DNA from 4 places in the Pyramidobacter porci genome. Region 3 is predicted to be linked to each of the others. Evidence: riboswitches for the same ligand, from Rfam matches in the RefSeq annotation. Region 3 holds a riboswitch; each other region holds the start of a gene.

Region 1 (7,369 bases), on a different contig from region 3:
CCTTGGCCGTAGCTTCGACGAAGACCGAAGGCGCGGGGCGGCCGCCGCGGCGCGCCGCCGCTGTTTGTCGGATTTCATCGCACGTCTGTGCCAACTGCGCTTCCGCCGTCTGCGGAGCGACGCCGATCAGCGGCGCCAGTTCGCGCAGATACGCGACAAAACCGCTCCACGAAGGCGGATCGATGAGCATCATGGGAACGCCGGCGCGTTCGAGCACGCCGCGCAGCTCGGGATTCTGCTTTTCCACCAGCGTGCGCGTCAGCACGAGATCCGGTTTGAGCGCCAGCAGCGCCTCGGCGCCGACGTTGGGGGCGAATCGCGGCAGTTCGGGCAGCCGCGAAGGATCGTCGTTTTTCGACAGCCCTACGAGACGGGACTGTCCGCCCAGCGCCACGATGTTGTCGGTATGTCCCGGATAGAGCGAAACGATTCGCTCGTAAGCCGCCGTCGGCGCGGCCAGAACGAACGCCACCAGGAAAATGGTCAGCGCTTTTTTGAAGATGGATGCCATGCTTTATCACCTTCGGGCGAAATGTAGGGGACGAACGGCGTGTCGTAAAGTTTTTCCAGCACGCCGCCGTCGATGCGATCCGCGCGCCCGGCGGCGATCAATTCGCCGCCGCGCAGGGCGAGGTAGCGGTCGGCGCAGGACAGCGCGGCGTTGATGTCGTGAGCGACGACGACCACGGTCTTTCCCCGCTTTGCGAGCTCGCGCATCAGGCGGAACGCGTGCAGTGCCTGGCGGGGATCCATGGCCGAAGTCGGTTCGTCGAGCAAAAAGACGGAAGGATCCTGGGCCAGCACCATGGCGAGAAACACGCGCTGCCGCTCGCCGCCGGAAAGCTCGGTGACGGGGCGGAAGAGCAGCGGCGCGATGTCCAGACGCTCGGCCGCCGCCTGGATGGCGCGGTCGTCCGCGGGCAAGCGCCGCGCCAGCAGGCTCTGGTACGGCAGACGGCCGAAGCCGATCACGTCGTAGACGCTGAAAGCCGCTTTCAAGACCGTCTGCTGAGCGACGACGCCGAGCAGGCGTCCCAGCTCTCGGCGAGGACAGCGTCGGATCTCGCGTCCCTCCAGCGCGAGGCTGCCCCGATAGGGCAAAAAACCGCCCAGCGTTTTGAGCAGCGTACTTTTGCCGCTGCCGTTGGGTCCGATCAGAGCCGTCACGAGCCCCGGTTCGATCGAACCGGAAACGCCTCCGAGGACGTCGCGGTCCCCGTAGCCGACGCTGAGCCCGCGGAAACGATACGAAAGAGGCGGCGCGGTCATTTTCTCTTCACCAGGATCCAGCAGAAAAAAGGACCGCCGATCAACGCCGTCAGCACGCCGACGGGCAGTTCTCCCATGCGCTGCGCCGCTCCGTCGGCGAGCGCCAGCATCAGCCCGCCGGTCAAAAAACTGAAAATCAGCAACGGCCGGTGCGAAGGCCCGATCAAAACGCGCAGGATGTGCGGAGCCACAAGCCCCACGAAACCGATGATGCCGAAGCTGCTGACGGTCACGGCCGTTCCCAGCGACGAAGCGCAGAGCAGCCGGCGGCGCAATTTTCTTTCGTCGATGCCGAGCATTTCCCCCTGCCCTTCTCCGAGCGAAACGGCATCGAGCCGGCGTCCGCAGAGCCACGCCGGAACCAGCGTGATCGCCGCGCCCAGCCAAACCAGCCGCGCCGCCGCGGGCGAAGCGCCGGAGAAGCTGCCCATCAGCCAGAGCACGATCGCGCCCAGCTTGTCGTCGGCGACGGCTTTGAGGAACGTCACGCCCGCCGAGAGCACGGCGTTGGCGACAATCCCCGCCAGCACCAGATAGGCGCCGCTGCCGCCGCTCTTGCGCGCGATCAGATTGACCAGCGCCAGCGAGCCGAGCGCGCCGGCAAAAGCCATCGGCGTTACCGCCAGATGATTGAAGAAAAATCCCAGCGCACCGCCGAACGCCGCGCCCGAAGCGATGCCCAGCGTGTAGGGTTCCGCCAGCGGATTGGCCAGCAGTCCCTGAAGGACTGCGCCCGAGACGGCGAGCAGCCCGCCGGCGCCCATCGCCGCGAAAAATCTCGGCAGACGGACGGCGCGGATCACCAGCGCTTCGGCAGTCTCGCTCTCGGCCGCCGGAAGAAACGGCGAGAGCAGTTCAAAGACGCGGGAGAGTGGAATGTTCCACTCTCCCTGCGTGATCCGCCACAGCGCCGTCAGAAAGAGCAGAACGCCGAGCGCCGCCCCGAGGCGGAAGTATCGCGCGCGAAGCTGCGAACGCCAGCGTTCGAGATTTCCGACAGGCGACGGCGGCATTTTTACTTCATCATTTCCTTCAGGTGTTCGACGAAAGCCGCCGTGACGCCCTTGTCCTCGCCGAGACCTTTGATGTAGGTCTCGACGGCGAAGCCTTCCTTCTTGAGGATGCTGTACCAGGATTCGGGATCGTCCTTGTCGGCCATGTCGTTGTTGGCGTGGTCGCCGGCCACGATCATCAGCGGCGAGACGAGCGTTTTCTTGTAGCCGGCCTTCTTCAGCGCAGCGACGACATCTTCGATCAGCGGCGTGTTCTCGACGGTGCCGATGAAGAAGCGGCCGTCGGCGATCTTATCCAGAGCGACCTGAAGCTGGCTGTACATGGCGTTGGCGATGTGGTGGGGCGTGCCGTGCCCCATCAGCACCACGGCGGTATCCTTGCCGGCGAGCTTTTCGAATCTCTTCACGAGGATCTCGGCCATTTCGTCGCAGCCTTCGACGCTGGACAGGAAGGTCTTGCCGAGACGCAGATCCTTGATGCCGTACTTGCCCTTCAGTTCGCCCCAGGCCTCAACCACGTTCTTGATCTCGTCGTATTCGGCGCCGGGAATGATGTGCGTCGGCATCACGCCGACCGTGGAGAATCCTTCGTCGTTCAGCTGCGCCAGAGCCATCACGGGCGTGGGCGGAACGTTTTTCTTGCCCTCGCGGGTCAGCTTGCGGCGGATGATGTTGGAGGTGAACGCCAAGCGCACTTCGGCGCCTGGGAACGCTTTTTTGGCGGCGGCCACCAGATTGTCGATGGCCTTGCGGGCGCTGGGCATGGAGGTACCGAAAGAGGTGATCAGGATGGCCTGCTTCTCTTCCTTCTTGGCTTCCTTGGCGCAGGCGGTCCCGGAGAAAGCGACGGCTGCGAGAGTGACGGCGAGAATCATGGATTTGAAGGACATGTTCATCAGACGACCTTTCATAAAAATTTTTTCCGAAGCTCAGGCCTCGGGAGACAAAAAAAGACACGACCCTGCGTCGTGTCATTCCGCCGCGGCTGTCACTGGTCAGCCGCCCAGGAGTTCGCCCACGCAAACATTCCCCCTTTGCAAGCTCCCTCAAAGAATATTCTGGCTTCTCTTCATCCTCATCCGAGTCTTCCCAATAACGCGATCAGTGACGTGCTTCGGATTTGTCCGAGTTACAGCGGCGGGGCCGCGCCGGATTTTCACCGGCTTCCTCTTTCAAGGGAGTTTCATGTTCGATTGCCGTCATTATAACACGGAGTCGCGGGCGCTTCAATGAAACATAAAGAAGATGAAAACGTTTCTTGCGCGGCGGAAAAATGTCGAAGCCCCGGCTCTACGCCGAAGAAACGTGCCGTCGGATTTTTGGGGGCGAACGCGGCGGCAAATTCCTGCAATCGGCGCTTGCCAATTTGGCGGCGAAAAATTACCATATGCTTGGTGATTGAAGAAAATGTCGCGTTACATTTTTCATGGAGGTGCTTCTTTTGGAAAATTCACTGCGCCTTGAAGTGATTACATCGGTCCGCCCCGAAGCGGTTGTCGATCTTTACATGGATGCCGGCTGGTGGGAAGAGGGCTGGAGCGAAGACGTCATCCCCGCGATGGTGGCCAATTCCTTCCGGTTCGTGGCCCTGTTCGACGGCAGCGAGCTGGTCGGCATGGGGCGCGCCCTTTCCGACGGCGTCAGCGACGCTTACATCCAGGACATCGTGGTGCGGACCGATTACCGCGGTCAGGGCTGGGGAAAGAAGATCGTTTCCCGCCTTGTGAAGGAACTCCGCGCCGTCGGGATCGATTGGATCGGTCTGGTCGGCGCCCCGGGCACCAAAGCCTTTTACGAGAAACTCGGCTTCAGCGAGATGCCCCAGTTCGTGCCCATGAAGTATCAGTGCTGAGTCGGACTGAAGACATAAAAATCATCGGTTTGCCTTGAAAAGGAGAATCGTGTAGAATTTCTGAAAATGCGCCTTTGACGGGGCGCGCCAAGCTGAGAAATAAGCCGGCCGGCGCGGAGACTTTGCCGCCGCTTTATCGAGGAGGAAACAAATGGAACGTCTTGAAGATCTCCTGCGGGAGAGTTTGAGAAAACGCGCCGCCGCGGATGCATTTTGGTGGAACGGAGACTGGCTGAAGGGGCAGGCGCTGCTGGACGCCGTCGCCGCGGAACGCGAAGCGCTGACGGCGGCCGGCTTCAAAGAGGGGCAGCGCCTCATGACGCTGCTGCCCAACTGCCCGGCACTGCTGACGTTGGTTCTTGCCGTCTGGAGTCTGAAAGGCACGCTGGTCCCGTTGAACATGCGCGCCGGCACCGACAATCTGCTGCCCACCATCGACCTCGTGCAGCCTTTTGCCATAGTGGTCTCCCGCGGTGACGCCAAGGCCGCGGCGGGCGTGCTGCGCTATCCCGTCGTGGAGATCGAACCGACGACCGGCACGCTCGAAAAATTCCGCGGCGTGGAGCGCAAAACGACGACGCCCGACTGGGCCGTGTTCTTCACGACATCGGGAACGACCGGCCTGCCCAAAGCCGTGCCGCTGAGCCACGAAAATTTTATCGACAACGTACGTTCGATCTGCAAACATTTTCCGATTTATCCGCACGACACGATCATCTGGGCGCTGCCGAACTTCCACTCTTTCGGCCTGACGCTCTCCATGCTGCTGCCCCAATATGCCGGCGCGAAAGTCGCCGCCGTGCCCGCGTTCATGCCGCCGCTGAAGACGCTCGAAGCGATCCGGGATGCCGGGTGCACGGTGCTGTTCCTCGTGCCCGCCATGCTCGAGTTTCTGAAGCGCTCGGGCGCGCACAATCCCATCGAAATCAACACGGTTCGCGCCGTCATCACCGGCGGCGACCGTCTCAACCTGTCGCTCGACCAAGCCAGCATGGAACTGTTCGGCCATCCCATTCTCGAAGGCTACGGCACGACCGAGTGCTCGCCCGTCGTCACCTTCAACAACGACGAGAAGACGCGCAAGCTGGGCACCATCGGCACGGTTCTGCCCGGCTACGAATGGAAAATCTGCGACCAGCAGGGCAACCCGCTGCCGCCGGAAACGCCCGGCGTGCTCAAACTGCGCGGCAAGTCCGTGTTCCGCGGCTATTACGAAGCGCCCGAAGTCACCGCCGAACGCTTGTCTCCCGACGGCTGGTACGACACCGGCGACGTCGTCAAATACGACGCGGACGGCTACATCACCGTGCTCGACCGCCTCACCGACATCATTATCGTCGGCGGCTTCAACGTCTATCCCCAGGAAGTGGAGCGCATCCTCAACGTCCATCCGTCGATCGCCCAGGCGGCCGTCGTGGCCATGCACCACCTCGTCAACGGGGAGATCCCGCGCGCCTTCGTCGTGCTCAAGGAAGGCGCTTCGGCCACCGACCGCGACATCATCGAATACTGCAAGGGCAAACTCGCCAACTACAAGATCCCGCGCAAAGTCGACTTCGTCGAGAGCCTGCCCATGTCGCCCTCGGGCAAGATTTTGCGCCGCAAGCTGAGAGAGCTTCAGTAACGCGTGTCCGGCCCAAAACGTTTTGCCGCCCGGTCAGATTTTTTTCAGAGGTGAGAAAAGAAGTGAAGAAATTTGTCCTGGCGTTGCTGCTGACGTTCGCATTCATGCCGGCCGCGTTTGCCGCGCGCATGCGTCTGACCGTGCCGGAAGAGGCGCCGATCGGCCAGCCTTTTTTTCTGGAGCTGCGCGTCAACGAAACGATCGGCGACGTCACGGTGAAGTGGCGCGGGCAGACGTTTGTCCTCACGCCGCGCCGCAACGCCGTGCGCACGATCCTCGGCGTGCCCAACGACGCCAAACTGGCCGGCTCGACGCTGCCCATCCGGGTCGAGTTCAGCTGCGGAGCCAAAGGCCGGGTCCGGGGCGAACGAAAAATCAAAGCGGTCGGCCACAGTTATCCCAGACAGGTGCTCACGGTCGCGCCGAAAATGGTCACTCCGCCTCAGTCGGAATTGAACCGCATCGCCAAAGAGCGCCAGCTCGTGCGAAAAGCGCTGGCGACGCGCAGCAAAGGCGGCGTGCTGCCGCGCCGGTACGTGCGCCCCGTGCCGGGGATCCCCACCGCTTATTTCGGCGGCTTCCGCGTCTACAACGGCGTGCCCCGCAGCGGCCATGGCGGCCTCGACCTGCGCGCCGCCGTCGGCACGCCGGTCAGGGCGATCGCCGACGGCACGGTTGTGCTCGAAGGTTTTCATTATTTTTCCGGCGGCGCCGTCTACGTGGATCACGGCGGCGGCGTGTTGTCCGTTTATTTCCATCTGTCGAAGATCCTCGTCGGCCCCGGGCAAAAAGTGAAAGCCGGCGACTCGATCGCCCTTTCCGGCGCGACGGGGCGCGTCACCGGGCCGCACCTCCATCTCGGCCTTTTCAGCGGCGGCGCGGCGCTGGATCCTCTGCCGCTGCTGGACGCTTCGAAAATGCCCAAGGGCGTGGAAGTTCTGTACGAGTTTTAGGCTTCATGTAAAATGCTCATTTTCTAAGGAGAAACGCACAATGAAAAAGATCACCATGTTCATGTTCGAAAGCTGCCCTCACTGCAAGCTGGCCCGCAAGTGCCTCGACGAGCTGAAGGCCGAACACCCCGAGTACGCCGCCGTCCCCTTCGAGATGGTCGACGAGAAGAAACAGCCCGACGTCGCCGCGAAATACGATTACTATTACGTGCCCACCTTTTTCGTGGACGGCGAGAAAGTTCACGAAGGCCATGCGGAGAAGGCCGACGTGGAAAAGGTTTTCAAGACCGCTCTGGCATAGCGGAAAAAAACCGCACGCAGACGCCCCCGCGCACAGCGGCAGGGCGTCTTTTTCCGCGTGAACTGGACAAAGTCGCCGTTGTGGCTTCTTGATTCTCGCAAATTTATGTATAATGGCGGCGACGCATTCTCTGTCGGGCGCGAAAAAGGCCCGACCGAACAGGAGGCTGATGCCCGTGTACAAAAAAACGATCGCCGTTCTTCTGCTGGCCGCCGCGCTCGCCGTTCCGGCCGCGGCGAAAAACGCCCGCGGCGAAAAACGCTCCGGACGCCCTGTGCTGACGACGGAAACGGCCCTTGAACTGGCCTGCGCGAACAATCCTTCGCTGGCGGCCGCCGAGGCCCGCATCGAACAGGC
Region 2 (7,369 bases), on a different contig from region 3:
GCGCTGTATGTCGCGCCGAAACGCAGCCTGCCATGCCAGAGCGAAAAGCAAGCGCCCCTGAAAACGCCGTAAAAGGCGATCAGAAGCATGAGAGCGAAGACGATCAGTCCCGCCAGCAGAACGGCGTCCAGTATTTTCCGCCGCCGGCCGTCCCCCGTCAGTTCGGCAAAAGGGAACGCGATCAGAGCGACGGACGTCAGATGCACGAGAGCCGCCTGGGCTTCTCCCGCGACGGTCAGAGATACCCCATGATAAAGACAGCACAGCGCGAACCAGAGGGGAAAGAGAGCGAAAGCGAAAACGCCCGATCCGCGCAAGTCCTTTTTTCCCAGAAAAACGGCCGCCGGAACAAAAAACTCGATCCATAACAGGCAATAACGGGAGAACAGATGGTAGGCATTGCCGTGAAAGCCCCGCATGACCGTCGCCCCCAGGGCGGCAAGCAGGGCGGCAACGAGAAAAGAGTCCGCCGCCGCGGCTCTCAAAGGGGTCAAAGGCCGCTCCATACCAACGCCTTCTAATCGAAGCGGATGAGGGTTGTCAGATGAGACAGCCATGATTCCCCATCCTTTCGGTACGTTTCCGTCAGACTGTTGACGACAACGGTATTGACGGAAAGCACGGTTATTCGGTCTTCGCTGAAAGAGGAGACTGCGCTTATGACGTAAGGTTTTTCTTTGACAGTTCCCAAATACAGCATGGCGTGGCCGGGAAAGAAGAGCAGGGAACCGGCGCGGGTCTTTTTCAGCATGTCGAGCTTGGCGCCGTCGGTCAGACCGGAAAGATCGACGGCTGCCGCTCCGCTCGCTTCGGCCTGCCGGGCGGAAGTTCGCGGCAGAACGACGCCGAAGCAGGAAAAGACGTCCCGCAGAACGCCGGAGCAGTCGTTGGCGTGCCCGTCTCCGCCCCAGCCATAACGGCGCCCCAGCAGTTTGAACATCTGCCGCAGCACGTTTGCCGCCGTGAATTCGAGCCGCCCCACGCAAACGTCCGCAGAAACGGGGACCAGGGCGTATTCGTCCCTGATCCATCCGTCGCCGCCGCGCAGAGGGATTTTGACCGCGTAACACCCGAATCCGATCCGGCTGCGAACGGATTCCGGAGCTTCGTCAGGGCTTACGAGCGGCAGCGCCGTCCCCATGGGGAATCTGGCGCCGCTGAGCTCTTCGCAGTAAGGATCGTCGTCCAGGCACAGTTCGCTTCCCGTCACGACGAGGCAATGCTCCGGTTCCATGCGCCGGAGCCATTCTTCGCGGCTTTTGCAGAGGGCGACGTGCCTCTTTTCGATCCAGCCGCCGTAACTGTCCGTAAAAACGTAATACCAGCCGCCGTCCGCGCTTTCGTGAACGACTGCCAGAGGTTGGCAGGGGCGGCAGTTGGAACGCACCATTTTGTCAAAGAGAAGATCGTCCTTTTCGCCGACGACGTCGCGCACGGGGTACGCCTGCAGCGTGGTCCAGAAGACCGCATAGCCGAAACGGACGGAAACGGTCTTCGGGATAGCGTTCAAATGAAGCCGCCGGTCCAGATCGGCCCAGTACTTCTCCGTCACCGGCGCACCGTTCAGATAAACGGTTTCCGACGGTTTAGGTTTATAAACGGCTCCGGCCATCTCTCTTACAAAAGCGCCGCTGATCGCGTCTCCGATGTCGGTCAGCGCCGTCGTGTTCCCTGATTCCGTCGTCAGAGCGTTTTTATTTGCCGCGTTGAATGCCCTTATTCTTTCCGGACTCATCAGCACGGAATCCAGCAGCTGGCTGTTGCCGACCCAGTAGCCGGGCAGAAACATTTCCGCGGCGACCCCGCCGGCGGTTTTCATATATTTCGCGTATGCCGGCGATGGCTCAGCCGCCTGGGGCGCATCGCAAAGCGCCGCTTTCCACGCCCCGCAGACGCCCAAAAGCAGCATGAGCGCCACGATCCCTGCCGGCGTCCGCGAATTCTTGTTCATGATCTTGATCTTCATTTTTCAGCTCCCATTTCACGTCGGAGATTGTGTCACGCAAGAGACGGAATGCTCGAACCATACCACATGGCGGCGCAATTGAAGGACGAGTGCCGCCTGAGTTTACGATAAATTATTATAAACGATTCTTTTGAGCTGCGCTTGCAGACCGATCACGACTGCAGCGGAAAGAGCCGTTTGTTTTTCTTGCCGACCGGTGGGGCGAAGAGAGATTTATGCTATAATCTGTGCCGGAACCCAATTGAATAATCAGCACGGTTCGAGACTTTTCCAGTTTCGATCAAAAAGGAATCGGGTGAGAATCCCGAGCGGTCCCGCCGCTGTAAAAGCCCCGCTTCTCCATGCGCCACTGTGAGCCCCGCGCTCATGGGAAGGCGGAGAAGGCTCCATGGGCTTGAGCCAGAAGACTTGCCGCGCTGAGCACAAAAAAGTTTTCGCGAGCGACGGAACGTGTGTGCTGCTTTCAGACCTTTCTTTCTGATTGAGGCCCCGGCAGCGGACGTTCTTTCGGCATGGGATGCCGGAAGAATTTTTTTTCACATGGGACGGCGCCGCGCCGAAAGGAAGGAAAAAACGTGTACAACCGCATCAGCAATCGCGAGACAGAGGCCAAGACCATGTCGGCGGCGCAGGCCGCCGATCTGATCAGGGACGGCATGACCGTCGGCACCAGCGGCTTCACCATGGCCGGATATCCCAAGGCCGTGCCCATGGCGCTGGCCCGCCGCGCCGAACGCGGCGAGAAGATCCGCATCAAACTGATCACCGGCGCGTCCGTCGGCGACGAACTCGACGGGCGTCTGGCGCGCGCCGGCGTGATCGAACGGCGTTATCCCTACCAGACCAACCAGAGCGTGCGCGACCTGGCCAACGACGACCGCCTCGCCTACGTGGACATGCACCTCAGCCAGGTGCCCTTCTGGATCAAAAACGGCTACTTCGGCAAGATCGACATCGCCATCATCGAAGCGATCGGCATCGACGACGAGGGCAACATCATTCCCAGCACGTCGGTGGGCTGTTCCAACGTGCTGGCTGAGTACGCCGAAAAAGTGATCGTCGAGGTCAACACGACCCAGCCCGTCAAGCTGGAGGGCATGCACGACGTGTACAGCCCCCGCCGCATGAAGGAGACCGAGCCGATCCCGATCGTGCGCCCCAACAACCGTGTCGGCATGCCCTACATCCGCTGCCGCCCCGACAAGATCGCCGCCGTGGTCGTCACCGACATCCCCGATTCGACGCGCCATCTGGCGCAGACCGATGCGAGGTCCCAGATCATGGCCGACTATCTGGTCGCTTTCCTCGAGAACGAAGTGGCCTGCGGGCGGCTGCCGCGCAAGCTGCCGCCGATCCAGTCGGGCGTCGGCAACATGGCCAACGCCGTGCTGGGCGGACTGCAGAAGTCCAAATTCCGCAATCTTTCCATCTATTCGGAGGTGCTACAGGACTCCGTGCTCGACCTGATCGAAACGGAGCGCGTCTCGTTCGCCTCGGGGACGGCCCTGACTATCTCGCCCGAACGCATCGACGCCTTTTACAAGAGTCTGGAGATGTACAAGTACAAGATCATCCTGCGCCCCGTGGAGATCAGCAACTCGCCGGAAGTGATCCGCCGCCTCGGCGTCATCGCCGTCAACACGGCGCTGGAAGTCGACCTCGAGGGCAACGTCAACTCCACACACATCGGCGGCTGCCAGATCGTCAACGGCCTCGGCGGCTCGGGAGACTTCGCGCGCAACGCCGCGCTCTCGGTGTTCACCACGCCGTCGACGGCGAAGGGCGGAACGATCTCCTGCATCGTCCCGCACGTGGCGCACGTCGACCACACGGAACACGACCCTCACGTGATCATCACCGAACAGGGCTGCGCCGACCTGCGCGGCCTCACGGCCTACGAGCGCGCCCGCGCGCTGATCGAAAACTGCGCGCATCCCAAGTACCGCCCGGCGCTGCGCGCCTTCGTGGAGCGCAGCGCCGCGCGCCCCGGCTTCCGTCACGGCTTCGCGCCGGAGGATCCGCAGCGCTGGATGCAGGATTATCGCCCCGAAGAAAACGAATCAGAGAAAAGGAATGACTGAAATCATGTTTTTGAAATCGCTTCTCGAGATCACCATGCTGATCTGCTTCGGCGCCGCCTGGCCCATCTCCATCTACAAATCGTGGACCTCGCGCAGCAGCAGGGGCAAGAGCGCGCTTTTTCTCGTCGTCATCATCGTCGGTTATCTGGCGGGAATCGGCAAATGCCTGCTGGACTCCACGCACTGGAGCGTGGTCGCGCTCTACGTCGTGAACGTGACGATGGTTTCGATCGACATGCTGCTCTACTTTCGCAACGAGGCGCTGGAGAAAAAGACGGCGGAGAGTTGTTAGCCGCCTGTTTCGCACGCCGGGGCCTGCCATTTATAGCCATATCTAGCGTCTAAATGTCAAAATTAACAATGTATATAGTGTTTTCGTCTTTACGAGATCGTTTTTATGGTGTATGATGGCAGCGAAAAATCCCGGGCAAGCGGTCCGCTTCGTCCCGTTTTTCGCGCGCCCGCTGCGGGCGCCGCATTTCGCTCTTGGAAAGAGAGGCCTTTCAAGTGATCGAGACCATCAAGAAGAGGGACGGCCGTCTGGCGCCCTTCAACGAAGACCGCATCACCCGCGCCATTTTCCTCGCCGCGTCCGCCGTGGCAGAGAAGGAAGGCACGTCCGCCGACTACCGCATCGCCGAGGGGCTGACGTCGCAGGTCGTGCGCCGTCTCAACGAAAAGTACGCTTCCGGTTCGCCCAGCGTCGAGGACGTGCAGGACATGGTGGTGAAGGTGCTGATCGAGAACGGCCACGCCCGCACCAGCGAAGCCTACATCACCTACCGCAACGAGCGCACGCGCGTGCGCGACTCCCACACCCGCCTGATGAAGGCCATCGAGGAAATCACCTTCGCCGACGCCAAGACCGCCGACGTGAAGCGCGAAAACGCCAACATCAACGGCAACACGGCCATGGGCACGATGCTGGAATACGGCAGCGCCGTGTCGCGCGAGTTCTGCAAGACGCACGTGATCCACCCCGCTCACGCCAGGGCGCACGACGAAGGCGACATCCACATCCACGACATGGACTTCCTCAACATGGGCACGCTGACCTGCTGCCAGATCGACATCCGCAAGCTGTTCAAGGGCGGCTTCTCGACAGGGCACGGTTTCCTGCGCGAACCGCAGGACGTGATGAGTTACGCGGCGCTGGCGGCCATCGCCATCCAGAGCAACCAAAACGACCAGCACGGCGGCCAGAGCATCCCGTACTTCGATTACGGCATCGCCGACGGCGTGCGCAAGACGTTCCGCAAGCTGTACGTGAGCAATCTCGCCAAGGCGCTGGAACTGCTTCGCGACCTCGACGCGAAAGCCTCCGTCAAAGAGGCGGAAGCCCGCGCCGAAGCCGAAACGGGGCGCGCCATCGGCCTGACGGACGACGCCGCGCGTGACGAGGCCGAGCGGAATTTCCTCGCCGCGTCGCTGAAAGTCGACGGCGCGGAGCTGGGCAAACTTCAGACGTTCGCCCGCAAGGAGGCCCTCGCCGAAACGGACCACCGTACCTACCAGGCCATGGAAGCCTTCATCCACAACCTTAACACCATGCATTCGCGCGCCGGCGCGCAGGTGCCCTTCTCGAGCATCAACTTCGGCACCGACACGTCTCCCGAAGGGCGCATGGTCACGCGCAACCTGCTGCTGGCGACCGAAAAGGGGCTGGGCAACGGCGAGACGCCGATCTTCCCCATCCTCATCTTCAAAATCAAAGAGGGCGTCAACTACAACCCGGGCGATCCCAACTACGACCTGCTGCAGCTCTCATGCCGCGTCACTTCCAAGCGGCTTTTCCCCAATTTCAGCTTCCTCGACGCCCCCTTTAACGCCGAATACTACAAACCCGGCGACCCCGACACGGAGGCCACCTACATGGGCTGCCGCACGCGCGTGGTCGGCAACCGCTGCGGCGAATCGACGGTGAGCGGCCGCGGCAACCTCTCCTTCACCACCATCAATCTGCCCCGCCTGGGTATCGTCCACGGCCGGGCGCTGGGCGGCACGACCGATCTCGACGCCTTCTTCGAAGACCTCGACGGCAAGATCGACCTGGTCGTCGACCAGCTGCTGGAGCGCTTGGAAATCCAGGGGCGCCGCCGCGTCAAGAACTTCCCGTTTCTGATGGGACAGGGCGTGTGGAAAGGCTCCGACGGCATGAACGACGAGGACGAACTGCGCGAGGTGATCCGCCAGGGCACACTGACTGTCGGTTTCATCGGCCTGGCTGAGTGCCTGGTGGCCCTGACGGGCAAGCATCACGGCGAGAGCTCCGAGTCTCAGGAACTGGGGCTGAAGATCATCCGCCACATGAGAGAGCGCATGGATCAGGCTTCGGAACAGTACGACCTGAACTTCTCCCTCATCGCCACGCCCGCGGAAGGGCTGTCGGGGCGCTTCACCCGCCTCGACGCGAAAAAGTTCGGCGCGATCCCCGGCGTCACCGACCGCGAATACTACACCAACTCCTTCCACGTTCCCGTGTATTACAAGATCGGCGTCTTCGACAAGATCGCCCGCGAAGCGCCCTATCACGCGCTGACCAACGGCGGGCACATCAGCTACGTCGAGCTGGACGGGCTGGGAGCCAACAATCCCGAAGCCTTCGAAAGCATCGTTCGCGCCATGAAGGAAGCGGGAATCGGCTACGGCAGCATCAACCATCCCGTCGACCGCGACCCCGTCTGCGGCTACACGGGCATCATCCCCGGCGACGTGTGCCCCCACTGCGGGCGCCGCGAGCACGACGGCCCCGTGGGGTTCGAGCGCATCCGCCGCATCACCGGCTACCTCGTCGGCACGCTGGACCGCTTCAACGACGCCAAACGCGCCGAGGTCCGCGACCGCGTCAAGCACAATCAGTGCGGCACGGAGGAAGAGGCGAGCGTCAAATGAAGATCCGCCTCGCCAGTCCGATGACCCGCGACAGCATCGTCGACGGGCCGGGACTGCGGGCGGTGATCTGGGCGCAGGGATGCTTCCACAACTGCCCGGGCTGCCACAATCCCTGCACGCACAACCCGTTCGGCGGTTTCGAAATGGACGTAGACGACCTGATCGCCCAGCTGGACTCGCTCCATCTGCAGCAGGGGCTGACACTATCGGGCGGCGAACCGTTCCTGCAGGCCCGCGCCCTGGCCGCAGTGGCCCGCGCGGCGCGCCGGCGCGGACTGAACGTGTGGGCGTTCACGGGTTTTACCTTCGAGCAGCTGACCGACCGCAAAAATCCGGGCTGGGCGGACCGTACGGCCCTGCTCGAACAGATCGACGTGCTCGTCGACGGACGCTTCGAGCGCGACAAGCGCGATTTGTCGCTGCGCTTTCG
Region 3 (7,369 bases):
CAAAGAGGGGAAAATCATCGTCACGGAAATCCGCGACCTCGAAGCGGGCGACCAGGTCGTTATAGGGCGCGCGACCGACGGCTCCGAGGGCGTTCTCGTGTGCAAGGAAGGCTTCCCCGAAAGCGTTTACGCCGCGCCCGGCCGCGCCGTGGAGACCGCCTACACGACCGATTACGAGCAGCTGTTCGCGCAGCTTGAATACGAGCGCGACAACGGCGGCTACATCGTTTGGGTATTGGGGCCGAGCGTCGTCTTCGACTACGACACGCGCGTCGCCCTCAACCACCTGGCCGAGAACGGCTACATCAGCTGCATGATGGGCGGCAACGCCATGGCCACGCACGACCTCGAGGGCGGCTTCCTCGGCACCGCGCTGGGACAGAACATCTACACGCAGGAAAACCAGCCGATGGGGCACTACAACCACCTCGACCTGCTCAACGAGGTGCGCGCCGCCGGCTCCACGAAGAAATTCATCGACGACGGTCACGTCAAGGACGGCATCATCAAGACGCTGGTCTCGATGAACGTGCCGCTGGTGCTGGCCGGCTCGATCCGCGACGACGGCCCGCTGCCCGAGGTGATCGGCGACACCGACAAGGCGCTGACGGAGATGAAGAAGCACCTCGACAAGGCCACGCTGATCATCGGCATCGCCACGATGCTGCACAGCCTTTCCGTCGCCAACATGGCGTCGAGCTACCGCGTGCGAAAAGACGGCGCCATCACGCCGGTCTATATGTACATCATCGACATCACCGAAAACGTCACCAACAAGGTGGTCGCGGCCCGCGAGCGCATCGCCGTCGTGCCGATGAACACCAACGTCCAGGACTTCGTCGTCAACTGCGAACGCGCGCTCGTCGGCGACGTGGCCAAAGAACGGGTGGAGGCGATGGAAGTTCCCGTCGAGGAATTTGTCGCCGTGAAAAACGCACGGCACGAGGGGGCGAGCAAATGAAATTCCAGATGCCGAAGTACCGCCACCCCGATTTCGAGCAGGAGTTCCTGAAGAACGCGCCCAACTGCCGCTTCGAAACCGTCGAGCGCGACGGGATCAGTCCTCGAGGCTACCACGCCCTGTCGGTCTACCCCGAGTATTTCAAGATCAACGACAAATGGGTGCTGGCGACGCAGAGCCGCATGGACACCGTCTGCGTGGCCAGCGACACGCCCGGCCGGGAGCGCGTCGAGATCGTCGAGTTCCGCAACCTGAAAAAAGGCGACAAAGTCGTGATCGGCCGCACCGAAGACGCCAGCGAAGGCATCTACGTGTGGACGCAGGGCTTCCTCGCCGAAGCGGGCACCTCCGACACCTTCGCCTTCCGCGAAGGACGCTCGCGCGAGACCGCCTATTCGCTCGACTACGACACGCTCTACGAAGTGCTGCGCTACGAGCGCGAACACCGCGGCTACGTGACGCTCGTCGTCGGCACGGCGCTGGCCCTCGACCAGAACTCGCGCCTGGCGCTCGAGCGCCTGATCCGCAACGGCTATGTGCAGGCGATCTTCTGCGGCTCCGAAACCGCCGCCTTCGACCTCGAACGCGGAATCTTCGGCACGTCGTGGGGACAGAAAGTCTTCGAACACGAGCAGAACACCACCTACAACCTCTACGACACCATCAACCTGGCCAACTCCTACGGCTCGCTGGAAGCGCTCGCCGCCTCCGGCAAAGTCAAAGACGGCTTCGTCAAAGCCTGCGTCGAATGCGGCACGGCCCTGGTCATGGCCGGCACCATCCGTGACCGCCTCGCCCTGCCCGGCGCCTACAACAACGTCTACGCCGCCCAGAACGCCATGCGCGCGCACGCCCGCAAGACCTCGACCATGATCATGATGTCGGCGATCCTCTACACCATCGCCACCGGCAACATGACCCCCTCGTACAACGAGTTCGGCGGCGTCGTCCGCCCCGTCTACATGTACACCGTCGACGTTCAGGAATTCGCCGTCAACAAGCTCTCCGACCGCGGCACCGTCACGGCCGTCAGCATGGTTACCAATACGCAGGATTTCGTGCGCAACCTCGACCGCGCGTTGAACAGGCCTCAGGATTGATTCGCGGCGATAAAAACTGCCCCGCCTTTCTCGCTTGCCGAGAAAGGCGGGGCAGTTTTTATCGCCGCGGCGAATGATGAAAGAAATGGCTTTTGTATTTGGTATGGTTCCGTCTAAAAACGGACGAGGTGCTCCGCGTTCGGGACGATGACGATCCAGGCGCCGTCGTGGCACTGGCGCAGCAGCTCGATCATGTCCCGGCGTTCGAGCGAAATACAGCCGGCGGTGGTCCAATGGTTGCGCGATTTGACGTGGACGAAGATGGCGGAGCCCTGTCCGGGCACGACAGGGTCGGTGTTGTAGCCGACGGCCATGGCGTAATCGTACTGATAATAGTCGGCCAGACGCTCGCCGCCGATCTTGCCCGCGCTCTCCACCCAGGTGTTGTAGATGTCGGGGCGCTTGACGTCGTCGACCCAGTAGGAGTTGGGCGTCACTGAGCGCCATTTCATGGCCGTGCCGGGGTTGGGCTTGTTGCCGAAGGCGTACAGGATTGGGAAGGCGCCGACGGGCGTCTTTTTGTCGCCTTCGCGCTTGTTTTCCGTCAGCCCCAGCCTGCCGCAGCCGCACGGCGCTTCCAGCGTTTTTTGCCAGGCGCTGGCGTCGCTTTTCTTCCACAGGGTCAGCGCTCGGTCGACGACGAGGATGATCTCGCCGGTTTTCTGCGCCGTTCGCGTCGCCGCGAGCAATTCGCGCAGATCGGCGGCCATGGCGGGGGCACCCAACGCCGCGGCGGCGAAAAGCGCCGGGAAAATTTTTGCAAGAGTACGTTTCATAACGAGCAACCTCCTCTTCGGAATGATCTTGTTTGGCGAGCCAAGCATAGCACAAAAACGTTGCGCTGTCTGCGCGAGTCCCGCTTCAGTCTCGTCCCGCCTCAGGATTTGACAGGGCGCCTGGAGGCGCTTAAAATATGTGAAAATGGAACGTCGCCGGGCGTCGGAAGCAGGTGAAAATCCTGCGCGGCCCCGCCACTGTAACCCCTGACGAAACGGTATCACGCTCACTGAGGGCTTTCGGCCTTTGGGAAGGGCGCCGCGGAGGACGATGGGGAGTCAGGATACGCGCCGGGCGACGCGAAGGAAGGCTTTTGCGCGGGCGAAATCTTTTCAGTGCAGCAGACATCACTGTCTCTAAAGGCACGGCCGCGGACCGTGTCTTTTTTTATGCCCGCGTTTTCTATAGAGGCGAGCCGGCGGGGGCCGGGTCACGTTTTTTTGCGCAGGAGGTTCACAGCATGAAAAAGATTCTTCGCAGTTTTCTTGCGGCAGCCGCTTCACTGGCCATGGCCGCGGCATCCTTCGCGGCGGAAACCGTTTATCCCGTAACCGTCGACAACGGCAATCGCCGGCTCGTCTTCGAGAAGGCGCCTGAACGCGTCGTCACCAACGGCGACAGCAACATCATCGAACTGATGTTCGCGCTGGGGCTCGAAGGCCGCGTGATCGGGTATGCCGGTTTCAATCCGAAGCGAATGACGGTCTCGGACAAGTACGTGGAGCGTCTGTCGAGGCTGAAAATGATCTCCGACGATTACATTACGCTGGAACAGCTGGTCGGCGCCAATCCCGACATGTTCCTGTCGGGCTACTTCTACGGACTGGACATCCCCGGCGACACGACGGGCAGCGCGATCACTCCGGAAGAACTCGACAAATACGGCATCAAGAGCTATGCCATCACCGAATCGCTGATCCGCGTCATGAAAAAACCGCCGGTGAGTCTCGAGGACACGTACAACGACGTGCGCAATCTGGGCGTGATCTTCAACGTGCAGGACGAAGCCGCGGCAGTGATCAGCTCCATGAAGGCCCGCGCGGCGGCGGTGACGGACAAGACGGCAGCGGTCCGGGAACCGGTGAACGTCTTTATTCTCCGCGTGGTAACCGACACCGACGTCGCTATCGGCACAGCGGCCAAGACGGTGGGCGGGCAGGCCATGCCCAGCGCGCTGACGGCTCTGGCGGGCGGACGGAACGTTTTTGGCGGCGTCGACGACAGCTGGATCAAGGTGAGCTGGGAAGAGGTGATCGGGCATAACCCCGACGTGATCGTCATTCTCGCCTACGGATTCACGATCGATTGCGACAAGATCGCCGAAACGCTGCGGAGCATGCCCGAACTGTCCGGCGTCAGAGCCGTAAAGAATAACCGCATCTATTCGACGCGCGTCGAGAACACGTATCCCGGTCCTCGCGCCGTGGACGGGCTGGAGATTCTCGCGAAGTTTTACCATCCCGAGCTGTTCTGAAAGGGTTTCGATGCGTTTTTCTTCGATTCGGCAGAGGACGGGGCTGCTTGCCCTCATCCTCTGCATTCTTTTATTCGTATCCATAACGATGGGAGTGTCCATCGGCTCGGTGTCCATTCCTTTCGGCCGAGTCTGGGGCATTATCCTGCATCAGCTCTTTCCCGACTGGCAGACATTCGCCCGTGACTGGCCGAAGAACGAGGTCGGCATCGTCTGGCAGCTCCGCTTGCCGCGCGTGCTGCTCGGTTCGCTGGTCGGCGCGGGGCTGGTGATGGCCGGAGCGACGATCCAGTCGCTGGTGCGCAATTCGCTGGCTGACCCCTATTTGCTCGGCATTTCTTCGGGGGCCTGCGCCGGCGCCGTGCTGGCGATTCTGTTCGCGGGAAAGCTGCTCGGCGCGGCTTTTTCGGGCATGCCGACGGTGTCTCTGCTGGCCTTTCTCGGCGCGTTGCTGGCCTTCGCGCTCGTCTTCCTGATCGCCAGCCGCGGCAGCGGCTTGACTCCGATGCGCATGGTTTTATCCGGATTGGCCGTCAGCTATATTTTCATGGCCATGACGAATTTCCTTGTCTACCTGAATCAGCGCAGCGGCGCGGAGACCGCCATGTTCTGGATGCTCGGCGGGCTCGGCGGCGCGCGGTGGGACCGGCTGCCCATTCCTTTTGCCGTCACCAGTCTTTGCCTTGTCGTGCTCATGCTCCAATCCCGTTCGCTCAACGCGCTGCTGCTCGGCGACGAGAGCGCCGCCGCTCTGGGCGTTGATGTGCAGAAGTTCCGCCGTTTTCTGTTCGTCGTCACTTCGGTGCTCACCGGCGTGCTCGTGGCCGTCAGCGGCTCCATCGGTTTCGTCGGCTTGGTCGTGCCCCATATCATGCGCATGACCGTCGGGGCCGATCATCGTCGCGTGCTGCCGCTGGGCGCGCTGCTGGGAGCCGTTTTTCTGATCTGGGCCGACGTGTTCTCGCGCACGGTCATGGCCCCGCGGGAACTGCCGCTCGGCATCGTCACGGGCTTTATTGGCGCGCCGTTTTTCATCTGGCTGCTGAGCCGCGGAGGGCACAAATGAGCGAAAAGCTGAGCGTCGCCAAGCTGCAGTGGCAGGCCGCGGGACGCCGCATCGTGGACGGCGTCGACGTGACGGTAAGCCCGGGGGAATTCGTGGGCGTCATCGGCCCCAACGGCAGCGGCAAATCGAGTTTTCTTCGCTGCGTGTATCGCGTCAACAGGCCCAACTTCGGCGCCGTCTTTCTCGACGGCGAGGATCTGTGGAAGATGCCCGCCTCGCAGGCGGCGCGCCGCTGCGCGGCCGTGCCGCAGGAGATGCCGGCGCAGTTCGACTTCACGGTGCGCGAGATCGTTGCGATGGGGCGCTATCCCTACAAGAAAGCGATGGAGCGCGACAGCGACGACGACCGTCGCCTTGCAGCGCAAGCCATGGACTACGTGGGACTTTCGCAGAAAGCCGATCAGGCTTTTTCCAGTCTTTCCGGCGGCGAGAAGCAGCGCACCCTGATCGCGCGCGCCATCGCGCAGGATACCGACTTCCTTGTCCTCGACGAACCGACCAACCATCTCGACATCTACTATCAGCTCGAGATCATGGACTTGATCCGCCGCATGGGAATAGCTTCGCTGGTGGTCATGCACGACCTCAATCTCGCCTCGCAATATTGCGACCGGCTTTATGTGCTTTGTCAGGGACGCGTCGCTGCCGCGGGGCGTCCGCAGGACGTGATCACGCCGGAGCTCATCGCGCGGCTCTACCATGTGGAAACGCGCGTTACGCCTCGCCCCGAGACCGGCCGGCCGCAGATCGCCTTCCTGCGCCGGCTGAGCGGCGCCGAGAGCACGGAATGAAAACGTCGCGTTACCAAGCGAGGTCGGTCCTTCACGGCGCCGGCGACACCGTCAGAAGAGACGGAGAAAAACAAAAATCCGATCAGAGCGCAACGTCCGACGACTCCTGAATCGTCGGACGTTTTTCAGGCGCGATGTTCCACGTGGAACATTTTCCGCGCGGTCCTCTCACCGCGCTGCTTCATTTTTTGGCCGACGGCTCGGACGTTCTTCAGGATCTCGTCGTAAAGCCGCCGCGGCTCATGGAGTCCACGGCCGAAATTGTCCAGCGCTATTTCGTATTGATTTTCCGGGTTGTTCATCCTGGCCTTGCGCAGGTCGGAGAAATTGTCGAAGCCCAGGCTTTGACAGAAGCGCGTACCGTGGAGAAGGAAATGTGGCACTGCGCCGTCAGATCGCGTGTTTTCATGCGGTCGATCTCGTTGTAGTGGAGCGGCAGATACTGCGCCAGCTCCCAATTGGCTTCGTCGGGATCACTTCTGTGCTCGGCGTTGATGAGCTTCCGTTTGACCGAAAAGGATTTGCCGTCGTTATGCATCAATCCGCCTCGTCGCCCCACGCGATCAACTGGCGCACTGGGGGCAGCGCGCTGCGTCCCAAGTCGGTCAGCGCGTACTCGGCGAAAAGCGCCGGCTCGCTGAGCTTGCGGCAGCTGACAAAGCCTTCCCGCTCCAGCTGGCGCAGGTAGCCGGTCAGCGTCACGCGCGACACCGCTGCGCAAAGCCGCCGCAGCTCGCCGAAACGCAGCGGCCGCTCGCCCAGCAGATAGACGACGTAAAACTTCCAGCGATGGGAAAGCAGATCCCAGGTGCGGTTGAACGTGATCTTTTCGGCAAAGTCTTCCGGAATCATGAAATTCGCCTCATCTTCATAAAAATTCGTCTGCTGCGCCGGCCGTCAGAAAGTGACGACCCCGCTACCGTTTTCCGACGGACCGCCGCGCTTTCCAAAGCGGCATGGCTCCTCTTTCCCGGACGGCGGCGAAACGAAAAGCTTTTCTGCCTCTTTTCCACGGCAGTATATCAGAATTCTAACATAGGCAAGATTTCTATCCTAGATTGATCGCAGCTGACGAAATTTATAAAATAACAGTCAGTTCAGTCCTTCATAAGTTCAGCAAAATTGTTTTGTGGGAAGGAATCTTTCATGAAAACGCCAGAAAGGGGTAATTTTCGTGAGCAATGCTGTTGTCGAAATGAC
Region 4 (7,369 bases), on a different contig from region 3:
CGCCCTCGACGTCGTCTACAAGGGACTGGGACGCGTGCCCACCAGCCCGCTGATTCCCGTGAACAATTATTTCCCCGACCCCGTGCCGGTGGAGTACGATCCCGACAAAGCCGAAAAAATGCTTGAAGAAGCCGGCGTCAAGGATCTCGAGTTCACCATCTACACCAACGAGAACAAACAGCGCAAGGATTACGCCGAAGTCATCCAGGCCATGCTGGGCGACTTGGGCATCACCGTCAAGATCCAGGTGCTCGAGTGGGGCACCTTCCTCGAACAGCTCAAGGCCGGCAAGCTGCCCGTCTTCATGATCGGCTGGGCCGCCGACAACATCAACCCCGATCCCGACGCCTACATCAAGGCCGCCATGCATTCGAGATTCGCCGGTCCCTCCAACCGCGTCTGGCTGAAGGACGCGCTGGTCGACGAGCTGCTTGACAAGGGCACCGTTACGCCCGACGGCCCGGAGCGCGCGGAAATCTACAAGAAATTCTGCGACCGCGTCAACGAGCTGAATCCCTGGTGCTATTTGGCCATCGCCGACACGCTGTACGGCGCGAACAAGAACCTGAAGGGCGCGGAGAAATTCTACCGCGGTTCGATCAACCGCCTGGACCGCATCTATTACGAATAAGAATTTCCTGTAACGTCGCAGGCGCCGAGCCCTTCCGGTTTCGGCGCCTGCTTTTGTACCTCGGGAACTTGCCGCCGTCCGCCGCTCGAAACCTACGCTCACCTCCGCAAGTGCATCGACGAACCGAATCCGTGGTGCTGTCTGGGCGCCGCCGACACGCTCTACGGGACCAACAAGGATCTCTAGGGCGTGACGGATTCTATCACGGCACGCTGAACCCGCTGAACGGCGTTTTTTACGAATGACCGCGGTCTCCGCAACCGCACGCGAAGCGAAATTCGGCTGTTTCACCGACAGAGGCGCACCGCGAAAAAACTCCGCTGGTCACTTTGATCAGCGGAGTTTTTTCATGTAGAATGTTCTGCAGAAAGATATAAACGACCGTCGATATCATGCGGCAAGACAAGCGGTGCCAAGAATGTTCACGCTGTCTGGGACATAAAACGGCGCCCGCGTCATGGAAAATTTTGCGGGAGGAAAAAAATGGATCTGGGCAAAGACAATATCGTCAGGCTGATATTTCATCATTCCGTGCCGGCGACGGTCGGCATGCTCGTCAATGCCGTCTATAACCTGGCGGACAGAATATCCATCAGCTACGCCGTCGGCCCGGAGGCCTTTTCGAGCATGAGCGTCGCCAGCGCGGTTTTTCTGGTTCTTCAGGCTTTCGGAATGTGGATCGGCATCGGCGCGGCTTCCTTGATTGCGATCAAAATGGGAGAGAGACGGCGGCAGCGGGTCGAAGAGCTGATTGGCGGCACATTGGTCACTCTGGCGGCGACTTCGGCCATCGTCTTCCTGGGCGTATCCGCATTTCTTGACGACGTGCTGTATTTTTTCGGCGCCAGCGGCAGCACCATTCCTTACGGCAGAGAGTATCTGACGGTGATCGCGCGCGGACTGCCGTTCATGATAACAGGCACGGGGCTGTATCACATAAACAGGGTGATCGGCTATCCGGCTGAGGCGATGCTGTTCACGGCCGTCAGCGCGCTGCTCAACGTTCTCCTCGATTTCGTCTTTCTCTTTCCTTTCGGCATGGGGATCGGCGGCGCGGCGCTGGCCACGGTGATCTCGCAGTTCGTCCTGCTGCTGTGTATGCTGCGGCTCTTGTCGAAAAAGGCAAGGGAATACGGCGTCAGTCTGAAAAATTTAAGGTTGCGGCGCCGCGACGCGCTGGACATTTACATGGCGGGGCTTTCCACGTTTTTCACCCAGGTCGTTTCTTCGCTGATCGCCGCGGCGGCGAACAATCAACTGCTGCGCTACGAAAACTACTTTGCCGTCGGCGCTTACGGCGCCATAAACATCACCTATTCCGTCGTTTTGATGCCGGTCTTCGGAATCGGACAGGGCAGCCAGCCGATCATCGGCTACAACTACGGCGCGAAGCTCTACGCGAGGGCAAGGGAAACGCTTTATAAATCCATGTTTCTCGCCTTCATCATCGGCATAGGCGGCTGGCTGCTCTTTCATCTTCGGGCCACGGAAGTGATGTCGGTCATCACCAACGGGGACGGACGTATCGTGCCTTACGCCGCGGACGGTCTGGAAAAATTGACGTTGCTGTTCCCTCTCGCCGCCGTCCAAGCCGTCGGACAAGTGTATTTTCAGTCGATCGGAAAGCCGAAGAAGACGCTGCTGCTCAGCGTGCTTCGCCAAACCGTCTTCTTGATCCCGATGCTTTACGTCCTGCCGAAGTTCTGGGGGACAGACGGCGTCTGGTACGCCATTCCCGTCGCGGAATTCCTTTCTTTGCTCTGTACGGGCTCCTTTATCGCTGTGGAAAACTATCGGATGAAGAAAAATTTGGGCTAGAGATCTGCTTCGCCGACTTTCGGCACGATGCGGTCGTTGAGGCGCGCGCCCCAGACCGAACCGTCGGTGTTGAAGAAGGGGCGCAGTTCCGACACGGCGAAGCCGCTGCGCAGCAGGGCCATATGGCCGCGCACCATGCGTACGCTCATCGGCTTGCCGTCGTTGAGGACGGAAAGGCCGCGGCCGTCCTTTTCGATGACGACTTCCGCGCCTTCGCCGGAACGGTAGCGTCCGCAGGCCGCTTCGATGACTTCCGGCTCCCAGGGGCAGTCGGTCCAGAGGTCTTCCGGCTGCGGCTCCCATCCGGCGGCGACGCGGAGCAGCGCGTCGGCGATCAGGGAGACGGGGACGTTCTGTGTGTTGCACAGCACGATTGCGCCGCGGTCGAGTTCCGGCGACCAGGCGATGTGCGAGGAAACGCCCGGCAGGCTGCCGCCGTGGCGGTACACTGTCAGGTCGCGCATGAAGCCGACGCTTAGCCCGTAGCCGTAGAACTGATGATGTTTTGCGGGCACGCGGGGGCGGACCATGTCACGGACGCTCCGTTCCGAGACGATCGCGCCGGCTTCGCCGCGGCCGCCGTTGAGGTACATGCGCAGATATTTTTTCAGGTCGGCCAGCGTGGATTTCATCGCGCCGCCGCCGTTGAGGACGAAGGCGCTGCGGTAAAAGTCGCGGTCGCCTTCGCTCACGCCGAGGTCGTCGCTGTACAGCAGCGACGTGTCGGCGTCTTCGGAGGGACGCAGAAATTCGCAGGTGCTCCGGCTCATGCCGAGCGGTCCGAGGATGCGGCGCTCCACGTAGCGGGCGTACGATCCTTCGCCGCCGCGGCGGCGGACGATGTCGCTGAGGATGCCGTAGCCGTCGTTGCAGTAGCTCATGTATTCGCCGGGGCGTCCCAGCCGCGGCGCCGGCGCGTCCAGACCGCGCGCGACCTGTTCGACCGCCGCCTGGGCGACGCGGTCGTCGTAAGCCGTTTCCCGCAAGCGGGGATCAATGCCCAGCTTCTTCAGAAGGTCGGGCAGCAGCGCGCGCGGCATGGGGAAATAGCCGCCGCTGTGGCTGAGGAAGTGCGCCGCGCTCACGGGAACCTGCCCGGCGTTTTTGAATTCCGGGCAGTACGCCGAAACCGGCGCCCGCAGATCGACGAGCCCTTGCTCCGCCAGCTGCATCAGCGCCAGCGCGGTGAAAGACTTGGTCACCGAGGCCAGGCCGAAGATCGTGTTCTCGCCGACGGGCAGGCGGCGCGCCGCGTCGCGGAAACCGAAAAATTTCTGATAGTCCGTACCGCGCCGATCGACGACGGCGACGGCAACGCCGCGGGCACGGTGAGCCGCCATGATTTGCTCCGCATAGTCGCAGAAAGCTGGTTCTTTTGTCCGAAAAAGATCTGTCATCGATGATTCTCCCCGAGAACGTAAATTTCGAAGTATAAGAACGGTCTTAATTATAAACGAAGCGGAACATGGCGGACGGACGATCCGCAAAGACCACCGCTTCGACCGCCCAGGGCAGCTCGCGCCCCGGATAAAAAACACGCTGCGGAAGGAGGCAAAGCGCCCCTTTCGCAGCGTATTTTTATCGCCGCACGGGTCAATGGCCGGCGGCGCTTTTCTCGCCGATGGAGGCGGCGATTTTGTTGGCTTCGGCGTCTTTGCCGAAGACATAGACCATGAGGATGCGCCCGCGGCTTTCCAGCACGCGGACGTTGACCGGTTCGCCGTTCTGGACGAAATCCAGGCGCAGCGAGCCTTTTTTGTCGCGGCGGATGTCGTTCTTTTTCACGCCCACCGCGTCGGCCAGATTTTCGGCCACGCTCTTGACGGTGCCGCTCTGGGTCGTGGCGGCCTGGTCGACGATGACGGCGGCGCTCTCGTTCTGGTTGTAGATCAGGATCTGTTCGCCCTGTCTGAAGGACCAGCCGTCGGGGATCTCGACCGACAGGTCGTAGAAATTGACGCTCACTGCCGGCAGAGGACGCGCGGCCGACAAAAAGAACAGCATCGTCATCAGGGCAACGCATGACGCAGATTTTTTTTTCATGAAGACGAACCTCCTTTGCCGCCGGAGGACTTACGAACGCCTCCGGAAGTTACGCCCTGATTCTAGCAGATGGAAAATGCCCGCACATGAGAGAAAACAACAATTCTTTGGACGGCTGGGGGCCGCCGCCGTTCGTCTTCTCTCCCGCGTCTTTTCGGCAGCGCGAAATACAACACTGAAACTTGAACCGACTTTTTCCTTCCGAACGTTTCTTTTTGCCCTCTTGAGGTGGATTCGAGAGAATTTTTATTGTAGAATGAGAAGCCATGATATGCAGTTTCAGCCCGGGGAATTTGGTGAAAGACCAAAGCGGCCCCGCCACTGTGAGCGCGTTGCGCGCGAGTCAGGATACCGGCCTGAAACGGGGGGAACAGAGAGCGAATCTTGCGCGGGCGGGATTTCGCCGCGCGAGCGCGTTCTCTTCGCTGAATTTTTTCCGCCGGCGGGGAAACGGGCAAATTTTTCAGCGTCAGGGAGGATTTGATTCACCATGGAAAAAGACCAGCAGAAATCCGCGCCGATCACTCCTGTCACCTTTGACGAGTTCAAAGTCCCCACGTACGAGGAGTGGAAGCAGGCCGCCGAAGTGGCCCTGAAGGGGGCGCCCTTCGACAAAAAAATGTTCACGCCGACGTTCGAGGGCATCACGCTTCAGCCCATTTACACGGCCGAGAACGTCGCGGAGCTGAAAGACTGCCATGCCTTTCCCGGAGCGCAGGACTTTTTGAGAGGCGTCAAGAGCGCGCCGCAACACGGCCATCTCTGGGAGATCGCCCAGGGCGTCGACGCGCGCTGCCCGCGCCGGGCCGGCGAACTGGCCGCCGAGGAACTGAAAAGGGGCGCCACGGCCATCCACCCGGTGCTCGATTACTCCAGCACGCACGGCATGGACGTCCCCGCCTGCGAGCGCCGCGGCGTCAGCATCTGCTCGCTGGAACATCTGGAAAAGTTTTTCGCCGCCGCCGATCCGGGCGCGCACGAGCTGCACGTCGCCGCCGGCGCGTCGGCCCTGCCGATGCTGGGCATGATCGCCGCATGGTGCGAAAAGCGCGGCGTCGCGCTTTCCAGCCTGAAAGGCTGCGTCGGCGCCGACCCCGTCGGCTCGCTGGCCCGCGACGGCTCGCTGAGCCGCTCGCTCGACAGTCTGTACGATGAAATGGCGCAGACGCTGCTCTGGGCCGAAAACCATCAGTGCGCTCTGCGCACGATCCTGATTCGCGGCAGCGTCTACGCCAACGCCGGCGCGTCCGCCGTCCAGGAGACGGCCTGCGCGCTCGCCGACGCCGTCGCCGTCGTCCGCGCCATGGCGGAGCGCGGCATCGCCCCCGACGTGACCGCCCGCCATCTTCGCTTCGAAGTCGGCCTCGGCGCCAACTTCTTCATGGAGATCGCCCGCCTGCGCGCCCTGCGCGTGCTCTGGGCGCACGTGGCGCGCGCCTTCGGCTGCGAGGGCGAGAGCGCAAAGGTCAACGTCATCGCCGAGACCTCTCCGTTCACCGTGACGGTCTACGATCCCTACGTCAACATCCTGCGCACGTCCACGCAGGCCTTTTCGGCCGCCGTGGCCGGCGTCGATTCCATGAACGTCAACTGTTTCGACTGGGCCGTCCGCCCCGCCACCGAACAGGCGCGCCGCATCGCCCGCAACCAGCAGATCATGATGCAGACCGAGTTCAACTTCGACGCCGCCGTCGATCCCGCCGGCGGTTCCTGGTACGTGGAGACGCTGACCCGCCAGGTCGAAGACCGCGTCTGGGAACTGTTCCAGAAGGTCGAAGCCGAAGGCGGTCTCGTCAAGGCGCTGCAGTCCGGCCTGATCCAGAACGAGATCGGCGCCGTGCTCGCCGACCGCTTCAAGAAGCTCGCCACCCGCGCCGAACGCGCCGTCGGCAACAACATGTACGCCAACATGGCGGAAACGCCGCTTGACGTGCCCGCAAGCGACCTGGCCGAGTTCAAGGCCGCCCGCGAGGCCAAAGTGGCCGAGATCAAAAAACGCCGCTGCCCCGACTGCCTCGCCAAAGCGCTGAAAGACGTGGCCGAAAGCGCCAAATGCGGCAAAGGCGGCCAGGTCGTCCATGCCGCCGAGGCGTTCGCGGCCGAGGCGCTGCTGTCCGATCTGTGGAAAACCCTCGACGCCGCCGGCGCCTGCGACCTCAAAGTCGCGCCGCTTCAGCCGCACCGCTGGACCGAACAGTACGAAGCGCTGAGAAAACGCACCGAAGACTACACCGCCCGGACCGGCGGCAATCTCAAAGTATTCCTCGCCAACATGGGCCCCATCCCTCAGCACAAGCCGCGCGCCGATTTCAGCACGGGCTTCTTCGAAGTGGCTCACTTCGAGGTACTGAAGAACGACGGTTTCGAGACTGTGGAGCTGGCCGCCGAAGCCGCCGCGAAAAGCGGCGCCGACGCCGCCGTGATCTGCTCCACCGACGACACCTATCCCGAGCTCGTGCCGCCGCTGGCCAAGCTGATCAAGGAGAAGCGCCCCGGCATGACCGTGTTCCTCGCCGGCGCGCCCGCGCCCGAGTTCAAACAGAGCTATCTCGACGCCGGCGTCGACGATTTCATCCACGTGAAAGCCAACTGCCTCCAGGTCCTCACCGCCATGCAGAAGAAAAAGGGGATGTGCTAGACCATGTATCAGAATCCTGATTTCACCAAGATCGCCTTCAAGGAAGAAAGCCGCGCCGAATCGCGTCAGGACTGGGAAGCGCGCGTCCTCAGGGAGACGGGCCGTTCCGTCTCCGAACTGTGCACGCGCACGATGGAGCAGATCGACGTCAAGCCGCTCTATACCGCCGACGACTACGCCGGCATGCATCACCTCGGCTTCATGGCCGGCATCCCGCCGTTCCTGCGCGGGCCGTATCC

The links. A riboswitch is a leader RNA that binds a small molecule or an ion and turns the genes downstream of it on or off. The one in region 3 is predicted to bind cobalamin.
Region 1: it holds a riboswitch for cobalamin, as region 3 does, so the genes downstream of both, FYJ74_RS03070 (sirohydrochlorin cobaltochelatase) here and FYJ74_RS10400 (ABC transporter substrate-binding protein) in region 3, are expected to answer to the same signal.
Region 2: it holds a riboswitch for cobalamin, as region 3 does, so the genes downstream of both, FYJ74_RS07220 (succinate CoA transferase) here and FYJ74_RS10400 (ABC transporter substrate-binding protein) in region 3, are expected to answer to the same signal.
Region 4: it holds a riboswitch for cobalamin, as region 3 does, so the genes downstream of both, FYJ74_RS07195 (methylmalonyl-CoA mutase family protein) here and FYJ74_RS10400 (ABC transporter substrate-binding protein) in region 3, are expected to answer to the same signal.

The regions. Positions count from the first base shown of each region.
Region 1 covers NZ_VUNH01000002.1:265,510-272,878, reverse strand. Annotated here, with positions in the region: gene FYJ74_RS03085 (ABC transporter substrate-binding protein) at 1-511, opposite strand, end outside; gene FYJ74_RS03080 (ABC transporter ATP-binding protein) at 484-1,269, opposite strand; gene FYJ74_RS03075 (FecCD family ABC transporter permease) at 1,266-2,282, opposite strand; gene FYJ74_RS03070 (sirohydrochlorin cobaltochelatase) at 2,285-3,193, opposite strand; cobalamin riboswitch at 3,314-3,517, opposite strand; gene FYJ74_RS03065 (GNAT family N-acetyltransferase) at 3,724-4,134, shown strand; gene FYJ74_RS03060 (AMP-binding protein) at 4,286-5,758, shown strand; gene FYJ74_RS11920 (M23 family metallopeptidase) at 5,821-6,711, shown strand; gene FYJ74_RS03050 (glutaredoxin family protein) at 6,752-7,012, shown strand; gene FYJ74_RS03045 (TolC family protein) at 7,182-7,369, shown strand, end outside.
Region 2 covers NZ_VUNH01000007.1:47,258-54,626, forward strand. Annotated here, with positions in the region: gene FYJ74_RS07210 (O-antigen ligase family protein) at 1-506, opposite strand, end outside; gene FYJ74_RS07215 (SH3 domain-containing protein) at 518-1,966, opposite strand; cobalamin riboswitch at 2,205-2,396, shown strand; gene FYJ74_RS07220 (succinate CoA transferase) at 2,542-4,047, shown strand; gene FYJ74_RS07225 (hypothetical protein) at 4,040-4,339, shown strand; gene FYJ74_RS07230 (anaerobic ribonucleoside triphosphate reductase) at 4,555-6,939, shown strand; gene nrdG (anaerobic ribonucleoside-triphosphate reductase activating protein) at 6,936-7,369, shown strand, end outside.
Region 3 covers NZ_VUNH01000012.1:5,515-12,883, forward strand. Annotated here, with positions in the region: gene FYJ74_RS10385 (ornithine cyclodeaminase family domain) at 1-961, shown strand, start outside; gene FYJ74_RS10390 (putative NPN-dependent ornithine cyclodeaminase) at 958-2,061, shown strand; gene FYJ74_RS10395 (L,D-transpeptidase family protein) at 2,175-2,837, opposite strand; cobalamin riboswitch at 2,979-3,147, shown strand; gene FYJ74_RS10400 (ABC transporter substrate-binding protein) at 3,299-4,312, shown strand; gene FYJ74_RS10405 (FecCD family ABC transporter permease) at 4,323-5,378, shown strand; gene FYJ74_RS10410 (ABC transporter ATP-binding protein) at 5,375-6,169, shown strand; gene FYJ74_RS10415 (hypothetical protein) at 6,468-6,707, opposite strand; gene FYJ74_RS10420 (winged helix-turn-helix transcriptional regulator) at 6,707-7,021, opposite strand; gene FYJ74_RS10425 (amidase) at 7,344-7,369, shown strand, end outside.
Region 4 covers NZ_VUNH01000007.1:35,844-43,212, forward strand. Annotated here, with positions in the region: gene FYJ74_RS07175 (ABC transporter substrate-binding protein) at 1-631, shown strand, start outside; gene FYJ74_RS07180 (MATE family efflux transporter) at 1,115-2,449, shown strand; gene FYJ74_RS07185 (serine hydrolase domain-containing protein) at 2,446-3,846, opposite strand; gene FYJ74_RS07190 (hypothetical protein) at 4,043-4,492, opposite strand; cobalamin riboswitch at 4,705-4,866, shown strand; gene FYJ74_RS07195 (methylmalonyl-CoA mutase family protein) at 4,983-7,130, shown strand; gene scpA (methylmalonyl-CoA mutase) at 7,134-7,369, shown strand, end outside.